One region of the Pseudoneobacillus rhizolycopersici genome, then DNA from elsewhere that is predicted to be linked to it. Evidence: predicted binding sites of a transcription regulator. Region 1 holds the regulator's gene; the other holds the start of a gene.
The links. Region 1 encodes LexA, which represses DNA repair genes until DNA is damaged. Its sites were predicted from a motif close to CGAACATATGTTCG; they were not measured.
Positions count from the first base shown of each region.

Region 1 (4,764 bases):
CTCAATTGCGTTAGCAATCTCTTCTAGATTATTTCCATTATCTACCCTTAAGTACTGCCAGCCGTAAGCCTTGAAACGGTCAGCCACACTTTCTGAAAATGATTGAGACAAATCACCGTCTAGTGAAATGTCATTTGAATCATAAAGGACGATAAGTCTACCTAATTGCAGATGACCTGCTAAGGAAGCTGATTCAGCCGATACGCCTTCCATTAAATCTCCATCACCGCATATACTGTATGTATAATGATTGATTAATTCAAAGTTTTCCTTATTATATACGGCTGCTACGTGACGCTCAGCCATCGCCATTCCTACAGCCATTGCAATACCTTGACCTAAAGGACCAGTTGTGGCTTCTACACCAGCTGTATGTCCAAATTCCGGATGTCCTGGCGTTTTACTCCCCCATTGACGGAAAGATTTGATATCATCCATGGATAAATCATAACCAGATAAATGCAATAAACTATAAAGCAACATGGATCCATGGCCTGCTGAAAGGACAAAGCGGTCACGGTTGAACCAAGTTGGATTTTTTGGATTATGATTCATAAAACGTGTCCAAAGTGTGTACGCCATAGGCGCAGCCCCCATCGGCATACCTGGATGTCCCGAGTTTGCTTTTTCAATCGCATCAATCGATAAGGTTCTTATTGAGGCAATGGATAAGTCATCAATTTTTTCAATCATGATTTACATCCCTTTCAAGGTAAAGTATCCCTAAGTGTTGCTAGGGATTTCCATTTTAATATTAATTTGTCTATTAATTTAATACAACCTTTAGATAAGGCAGCATCCTAAAAAATTTCACTTTGTTAATAATTTGACACAATCTCTTTCAATTTATGTATCTTAGAAGAAGTTAGCCCCCTTCTAAGGTAGAAATTTTTTCTTAATGTAATGGCTTTTTAGTCTTCAGGTTTTTAATTTTTTCTGGAGTAACATCTTCTCCTTTTGGATCAATAATTTTAACATTTGTTATGGTATTAAGCATCGAAGAGCGAAACACTTCAAGATATTCTCGACGCAATCTAGACTGTTCTTTTGCTTCTTGTTCTGAAAGCCCAGTTGTTTTTGCCTTTTTTGCCAATTCATTAATTCGATTTAGTTTTTCCTTAGGCAGCATGAGCAAACCCTACTTTCTTTATAATAAAAATTCCATTTTAATGCCCTTGAACTTGGAATTACTAGTTGATACTACTAAAAAATAGACCTTTTGACAAGGCAAAAGGTCTACTGTTTCAATGAATCTATGTACTCTAAATACCGGCGATGGACTGTTGCTTTAGATACATCATAGCCAAACCCTCGTAAAGTGGCGGCGATTTCTGAAAAGGTCAATTTGTTATTGCGTAAATGAACGATTTTTTCAATCGGAACATCTTTCTTTTCGCGACCAGGGGAAGCATCAATATTTTTTAAGTTTTTTTGGGGTTGATATCCATTAAGAACAGCTCGTTTCATCCCCCGTTTAATTTTAGTATTATGGACTTTTCTTTGAAACTCTTCCACGATACTGACGATTTGCAGGATCATTGAATCAGCTTCTGATAATTGTAATTCTCCATGCTGTGAAATAGTACATATTTTTATACCAGCTTTTTGAAGGTGATAAAGCAGGGCAATTTTGGTATTTCCCCTTCCTAGTCTTGTTTCGTCTTGAATCAATAAAAATTGAATATTTTCTTCCGAGATTAATTGCAAAACTTCCAGTATTCCATCTCTATCAATTTCATAACCACTTGCTTGCTCCTTAATAATATTTACAACTTGTAAATTTTGACTTTCAGCAAGTCTAACTAATTCTTCTTCTTGCCTTTTTAAAGAACTTTCTTGACTTTCTTTTTTCGTGCTGACTCGACAATAGATAATTGCTTTCACGTTTATTCTCCTGTTGCACTAGCTAATTCAGTTTTGTAATCAGATAAATGATTCTTGACAGGTAAAATAATATCTTCCCCTGGAATTAATTCCGTTTCACTAATTTCATTTTGTGTTAAAACCCAATTGATAAATCTCTTTTTGGAAAGTCCACTCTTGTCTGAATATTGTTCTGCGAGCTCCCAAACAGTATCCCCCGGAACAATTGTAACACTTAAAAAATCCTCTTGTTTGATTTCAGTATCAGTTCCCAAAAAGAATCCAGTAATACAAAACGCAAGCAATAACAAAATAGTATATGAATTAGTTACCAATAGTTTTTTCATCTTCAAACACCTCTATCGAATATATGTTCTTATTTATTGATTTTATTATAAAACGAACATTTGTTTGTTGTCAACACTTTAACGAACTTATGTTTGTATCAGATGGAAAAACATGCTATACTAGATCTAACAAATTAATAGAGGTGCGTAAACATGACAAAAATATCAAAACGCCAGCAGGATATATTGGAATTTATTAAAGAAGAAGTTCGCGCCAAAGGTTACCCACCTTCCGTTAGAGAAATTGGTGAAGCTGTTGGACTTGCTTCCAGTTCAACTGTTCACGGGCATTTAAACAGATTGGAATCAAAAGGATTAATTAGACGCGATCCAACGAAGCCTAGAGCAATAGAAATTTTAGATGAATCTAGTTCTCCGTTACCAACACATAATGTCATTAACGTTCCGATTATCGGAAAAGTTACTGCCGGATTACCGATTACAGCAATTGAAAATGTCGAAGAATATTTTCCTCTGCCAGCTAGTTTTGGTTCTTCAGATGACCATATTTTTATGCTTGAAATTATGGGTGATAGTATGATTGAGGCTGGAATTTTGGACGGAGACTATGTAGTCGTAAAGCAACAAAGAACAGCAAATAATGGTGAGATTGTTGTTGCTATGACTGATGAAGACGAAGCTACAGTAAAAAGATTCTTTAAAGAGAAGGATCATTTTCGATTACAACCAGAAAACTCTTCATTAGAACCAATCATATTGCAAAACGTTTCCATTTTAGGGAAAGTTATTGGAGTTTACCGAAACATCCATTAATGATAAAGGCCTCTTAACCATATTGGTTAGAGGCCTTTTTTTATTCCTATTTAGCTACAAACGCTACCAGCTCGAGGTCATCAAGCCTCGATCGCTTTTTTAATACATTGTCATATACTGATCGCGTTCCCATTGATGAACAGTGGTACGGAAAATATCCCATTCGATTTCTTTCGCTTCGATAAAGTGTTCGAGTATATGATGACCAAGCGCTGAAGTGATGATTTCGTCGTTTTTCAGCTGAATGAGCGCTTCTAAAAGTGATGATGGAAGATCTCCAATACCTTCTTCCATGCGTTCTTCTTTTGTCATCACATAAATATTACGATCAACTGCTTGTGGTGGAGTCATTTTATTTTTAATACCATCTAACCCTGCTTTTAAAAGAACTGCCATTGCTAGATAAGGATTTGCTGCTGGGTCTACACTTCTAACTTCAATACGAGTACTCATTCCACGGGATGCCGGAATACGAACAAGCGGCGAACGGTTTTGAGATGACCATGCCACATAACATGGAGCTTCGTAACCAGGAACAAGACGTTTAAAGGAATTGACAGTTGGATTTGTTACAGCCGTAAATCCTTGTGCATGGGCAAGCACCCCTGCAATAAACTGACGGGCTGTATCACTCATTTGAATTTCACCATTTGGATCATAGAATGCATTTTCACCATTTCTAAATAAGGATAAGTTACAATGCATACCCGAACCAGCAACCCCAAATAATGGCTTTGGCATAAATGTCGCATGCAGACCATGTTTACGCGCAATGGTTTTAACCACTAATTTAAAGGTCTGGATATCATCACATGCTTTTAATGCATCGGCATATTTAAAGTCAATTTCATGTTGACCAGGCGCAACCTCGTGATGGGAAGCCTCCACTTCAAAGCCCATTTCTTCCAATTCTAACACGATATCACGACGGCAATTTTCTCCTAAATCAGTTGGGGCTAAATCAAAATAACCACCATGGTCATTCAACTCAAGGGATGGCTCACCTTTTTCGTCCAATTTAAACAGAAAGAATTCTGGTTCTGGCCCTAGATTAAAATCTGTAAAACCCATTTCATTCATTTCTTTAAGGATTCGTTTTAGATTATTTCTTGGGTCCCCTGCAAAAGGCGTTCCATCTGCATTATAAATATCACAGATTAATCGAGCCACTTTACCCTTCTCAGCAGTCCAAGGGAAAATAACCCAAGTATCTAAATCAGGGTATAAATACATATCTGATTCTTCAATACGAACAAATCCTTCAATGGATGAACCATCGAACATCATTTTGTTATCTAACGCCTTATCAAGCTGACTTACTGGAATTTCCACGTTTTTAATAGTTCCAAGGATGTCGGTAAATTGTAAGCGAATAAATTTCACGTTACTTTCTACGGCTAAGCGTTTAATATCTTCACGGGTGAACTTTGCCATTTGTGTTTCCTCCTAATTTTTTAATGAAAGAATCTTCTGATGTCTCCTTGCCTAGAAGACTGATTAAATCGTCCAGCTTGCATAATTTCTTTACGCAATATTTTTCGTAATTCCTCGTTGGACAATTGCTTTCTGATTTTTTCTGCTTCCTTTTTTAAATCGACTGATACTTCTTGTTGTTCTTGTACGGCAAATATTTTTTTAATCCCTGCCATATTTACTCCTTGATCAATTAGATCTTTGATTTCAAGGAGCCTATCAATGTCATTCAAACAAAAAAGTCGTCTATTACCATCTGTTCTTGCCGGAGAAATCAAATTATGTTCTTCATAGTATCGGATTTGCC
Region 1 covers NZ_JBTOOE010000006.1:216,347-221,110, forward strand. Annotated here, with positions in the region: gene tkt (transketolase) at 1-693, opposite strand, end outside; gene ACX9YW_RS09225 (DUF896 domain-containing protein) at 896-1,129, opposite strand; gene ACX9YW_RS09230 (YneB family resolvase-like protein) at 1,237-1,884, opposite strand; gene yneA (cell division suppressor protein YneA) at 1,887-2,210, opposite strand; gene lexA (transcriptional repressor LexA) at 2,364-2,984, shown strand; gene glnA (type I glutamate--ammonia ligase) at 3,084-4,418, opposite strand; gene ACX9YW_RS09250 (MerR family transcriptional regulator) at 4,439-4,764, opposite strand, start outside.

Region 2 (4,764 bases), on a different contig from region 1:
TTGTGTCGTATCAGACGATTGCGGAGCATGGTGGCCAGACAATCAAAAACAAAAGCTGAAAGAGATAAGATTACAGGAGCAGTGACCGATTTTGGTCACATTTTTTTTATTTTATAAATGTCATAGATTTTTTCAACTTCTTATTTTCATCGTTTAGTTGAAATGTTAGATAACTTTTTACCCTGCATATCAAACGTTTTTACCGAGATATCAAACGATTTTGGAACTATATCAAACGATTTCACCCGGATATCAAACGATTTTGGAACTATATCAAACTTTTTCACAAATTCGACACATTTAAGTTTGTTATTTTACAGAAAAACCTACTACATACTATCCGAAGGTAAGGTGCAACGCTGATATTTACCTTTTTAGCTAGGATATTTACCGCTGCGGAGCATATATTTACCTTTTCGCATTGGATATTTACCTCTTTTGGCATAATATTTACTTTTTTCACAAATTTGCCACAATTCAGCTTGCTGTTTTTACAAAAAAAAGATGCAAGTACCGCAATAATTGCGATACCTTGACACCTACTTCAAAACGAACTATATAATTTGTTTACTCTTCAAAGCATTTCGAATCCAATTCTTCCCTTCCACCAATCTTGTGACAAGCATGGCACAAACGGTGTTTCCGGTTGAATTAAGTAGAGTGGCTGGTGCATCAATGATCGTACTAATCACTGCGATAATTGGTAATGTTTCTGGTGGGAATCCATAAATGCTGATAATGAGCATTTCACCGACCAATCCGCCTCCAGGAATCGCTCCCATCACCGCCCCAACTAAAAAGGCAACAGCGAGTATGCTGAGTATATTCGGAATACTTGTTATGTCCTTTCCAAATAGAGCAAATAGGAACACAATTTTCAGCACTCCACCAAAAACGGAGCCATCTTTGTGGGTGTTGGCACCAAGCGGTATTATGGTTTCAGCAATATCCTTCGGTACTCCCATCTTTCTAACAGCTGCTAAGTTAACTGGAATACAGGCTGCACTTGAACAAGTAGCAATCGCGGTCACGGATGGAGTTATTGCATTTTTCCAAAAGAGTTTAACCCCTTTTTTCCCACCAGCAATGAAAGCATATAAGGTGAAGAAACCAAAATAATAAATGAGTGTTAAGACTAGATAAAGAACAAATGCCCGTGCATAACCTTCTAAAATTTGTGGTCCCAACTCTCCGATAACCGCTGCAAAATAACAGCCAAGTCCAATCGGTGCATAATACATCACAATACTAACCATCTTCATCATGACGGCAGTACCAGCTGATAGGAAATTGGCAACTGGTTTTGCCTTTTCACCAGCCAAAGCCGTTGAAATTCCAAACAAAAGAGAGAACATAATTAACTGAAGCATATTACTTTTGGATAACAGTAAATGAAAATCAGGAACAGTAAACGTACTAACTAACTGACTAAGGAAAGAGATTGGCTCTTGGTCCGTGGATTCTGAGCCACTCATCATTGCCTTAATGGCCTCCACATCAGTGGTTTCAAGTGGTTTGATAATGGAAGCTCCCAATAATCCAAGGACGGCTGCAATAGAAGCCGTTACTAAAAAAACGACTAGAATGCCACCCATTATTTTTCCTAGCCGTTTCATTCCATTCATATTCGAAATGGCTGACGCGATACTAAAAAATACTAATGGTACAATGATCATGAACATTAAATTGAGGAATAAATCGCCAAATGGTTTAACTATGGCGGTCTGTTCTCCAAAAATCAAACCTGCTACCCCACCAATTATAATGGCAGATAGCAAGACTACCGTGAATCGATAATTTTTAAAGAAGGACTTCATCAATAACACTGCCTTTCAGACTATAATTCTACTATACATGTCTATTGGAAAATCATATCTGAGTTCTCGTACTAAGTAAATGACTTTCTATATTCACGAAAAAATCTAAAAATATTTGCCTGTCACGCCGTTAATAGATAGGTTACAATCAGTGTATTAGGTTAGTATTACTTTTTAGGAATAAATCATATGATATTTAGAAAGGGGAGGTTTGACGTTATGCATAGGATAAAATGGATGATTAAAAGTTTCCTACAAGAACCTTTGTGGTTTAAAATACTAATTTCTGGAACATTACTACTTTCCATTATTTTGAGCAGTTCATTTTTTTCTAATCATGCTTATTTTCAAAGCTCCTCCAAATTAGCTGCGGCCATCTTTTTTGGTACATATGCTATGAAATTTAGGAGAAATCTTGTCACTACTTTAGTTTTACTTACAGCAGCCGTTATATGTATTTTTCTATCCATTCTACCCATATTAAAGTGATAACGAGAAGTTGGTTATTTTTTGAAAAGCCTCTAAAATGGATAATAAGTTTTGATAAGGGTTAGAAACCTTTTTATCACCATTAGTAGACCATTTCGCAAAGAAATGTGTCTTTTTTTTTTAGCTATGTTAACGACCAGTATTTGAGATGGTTTCAATTCTTAGACCAAATTAGGCATCGAAATGATGACATAACAGTTAACAAGATGATTGTTGAAAGCTCCCTGTTCTCAACTTGTGTTACCTATGATAAACTTGTGTTATCAGAATTTTCCAAATAGAGAACATATAAGGAGGAGAAATATTGAGAGAAACATTATTAAGAGTTGGTACAACTTATCTTCCAGTCACGGATGTAGAACTTTCTTCAGAATGGTATGTGAACAAATTGGGGGCTGAATTAAGTTATAAAGATGAAGATAAAGCGATACTTAACTTTGCTAATCAAAGCATATTTCTTGTAAAGTCTGATGAAAATCAAAGCTCAAATTTTTATGATATTTACGGCGAAGAACGTTTTTCATTAACTTTTGAAGTTAACGGGTTAAGTGCTTTAGAAGCTATACATAAGGATTTTAGTGAAAAACAAATTAGAGTTGGAGAAATTGAAAACAGAGGACACTCAGGAAGGAACTTTGTTTTCTATGATTTAAATGGAAATAAATTTGATGTTTGGAGCGAATTGAGTCCAATATTTAAAGAAAAACACTTAATTTCCCAATAGGCTATTGTAAATCGGTATATTTAAACAGAGAACTCAAAACTATTGAGTTCTCTGTTTATTATAAAAATCAACAAAATCCTTTAACAAAGCTTCATTTTTATATCCATATTTAAAACCACACGACTGGGGACTTAGAAAATAATTAGCCTTAAGCAGGTTAACCTAATTAAGACTTTTGTGTGTTACTTTGTACAACAAGTCATTCATGTTCTCGGAAATTCACATTCCTTTTATTTTAATGATTTCTTCAAATATAACTCGTTCATATTCCCCAGGTTTTACCTCGATGTGTAATACCCTATTCAACGTGTCCAATTCTTGTACCACCCCGACGATTTCGGACTCAAAACCGTTTCGCCAGAAGGATACTTTGATTGGTACGTTCGTAGCCATTGCTTCTCCTAATAGCTCGTCGAATTCATCAAATTGGTTTTCATCTAGTTCTGGTTTTCTGGTACGGAAGTAGTCACTTCGAATATCCCCTAGCAACTTCACATGCTCCGGCATAAAAAATGCTTCTTGCCATTTCATTTTTCCACGATCCCTAATGGTCATATCATCACCTCCATTCTATATTATATAAGAACATTTGTTCTCTATGTATTAAATTCTAAAGATAATAAAAAAACCTTCCACAAAAGAAGGTTTCGAATAGTTGCCTTAATTCTCGTTAATTTAATCCTAAAGCCTTCATGGTGCCTTGTCCAACTACTCCGTCTACTTTCAATTTATTGGCTTTTTGGAATTTTTTCACGGCTGCTTCTGTGGAAGGTCCAAATACCCCGTCTGCACCATTTGTGCTATAGCCTTTACTTGTTAGTGCTTGCTGCAATTTTTTGACCTGGGCACCTTTCATGCCTAGTTTTAGAATAGTGGTTGTAGGGATTGCATCTACTGGAACTGAATCGGGGCCAGTTACTTTGTAACCATTTGCGGCCGCAATAGAATGAAAGGATTTCTTGGAGGTTGTGATGATAACAGGTGTGTTCACTTTTACTTGATCAAAAAGCCATTCTACTTCGTCGTCGTACATCCGAATACAACCGGAACTGACGTATCCTCCAATTGATTTCGGATTATTATTGCCATGGATGGCATACGTTGTTCCCCAAGTCCCTCTCGCATTTAAGCCAAGCCATCTGTCGCCAAGCGGATTCCTTGGGTCGCCACCAGGAATATTATCGGTGTAATACGGACGATTTTTAATTTTGTTTACGATCTTGAACTTGCCCTCTGGTGTATAAGAAGGTTTTCGTCCAGTACCCACCTTAAACGTTTTTACAAGTTTATGATTATCATAATAAGCCAATTGATTGTTGGCTTTATTAATAATAATAAATTCCCCGCCTGCCGCCATTGCTGGTGCCTCAAAAAATAAGATGGATATAAGCAGCATAATACTAATGATGATTTTCTTCATTCCCATCCCCCTTGAGTTAAAATTTGTATCACTTGCTAATTGATTTTTATAGAAAAACAAGCTGTGGTAAGCGATACTGTAAAAATTTCATGTACTCTATTAGACTAAATCTCCTCCATAAAGGTTGCATTTTTTACCCTAAATTGGTAACGAATTCCTGACCTTTTTCACGACAAAAATCAACATTTTCTTTAACTCAACCATAAAAAAAGACAAAACCATTTGATTTTGTCTTGTCATGATTGTATCAATATGTTCGATATCTTAAAGGGTTGTTGGTGCTCTAAACCAATATCTTCTTCATCTTATAACGG
Region 2 covers NZ_JBTOOE010000021.1:62,954-67,717, forward strand. Annotated here, with positions in the region: gene ACX9YW_RS18065 (cysteine dioxygenase) at 1-85, shown strand, start outside; gene ACX9YW_RS18070 (dicarboxylate/amino acid:cation symporter) at 555-1,817, opposite strand; partial or broken gene ACX9YW_RS18075 (IS1595 family transposase) at 2,441-2,587, shown strand; gene ACX9YW_RS18080 (VOC family protein) at 2,611-3,030, shown strand; gene ACX9YW_RS18085 (YolD-like family protein) at 3,250-3,585, opposite strand; gene ACX9YW_RS18090 (L,D-transpeptidase family protein) at 3,701-4,450, opposite strand; gene ACX9YW_RS18095 (PhzF family phenazine biosynthesis protein) at 4,734-4,764, opposite strand, start outside.
Region 2: a site for LexA is predicted at 3,613-3,626, ahead of ACX9YW_RS18085 (YolD-like family protein). Genes of this name have one in related genera too.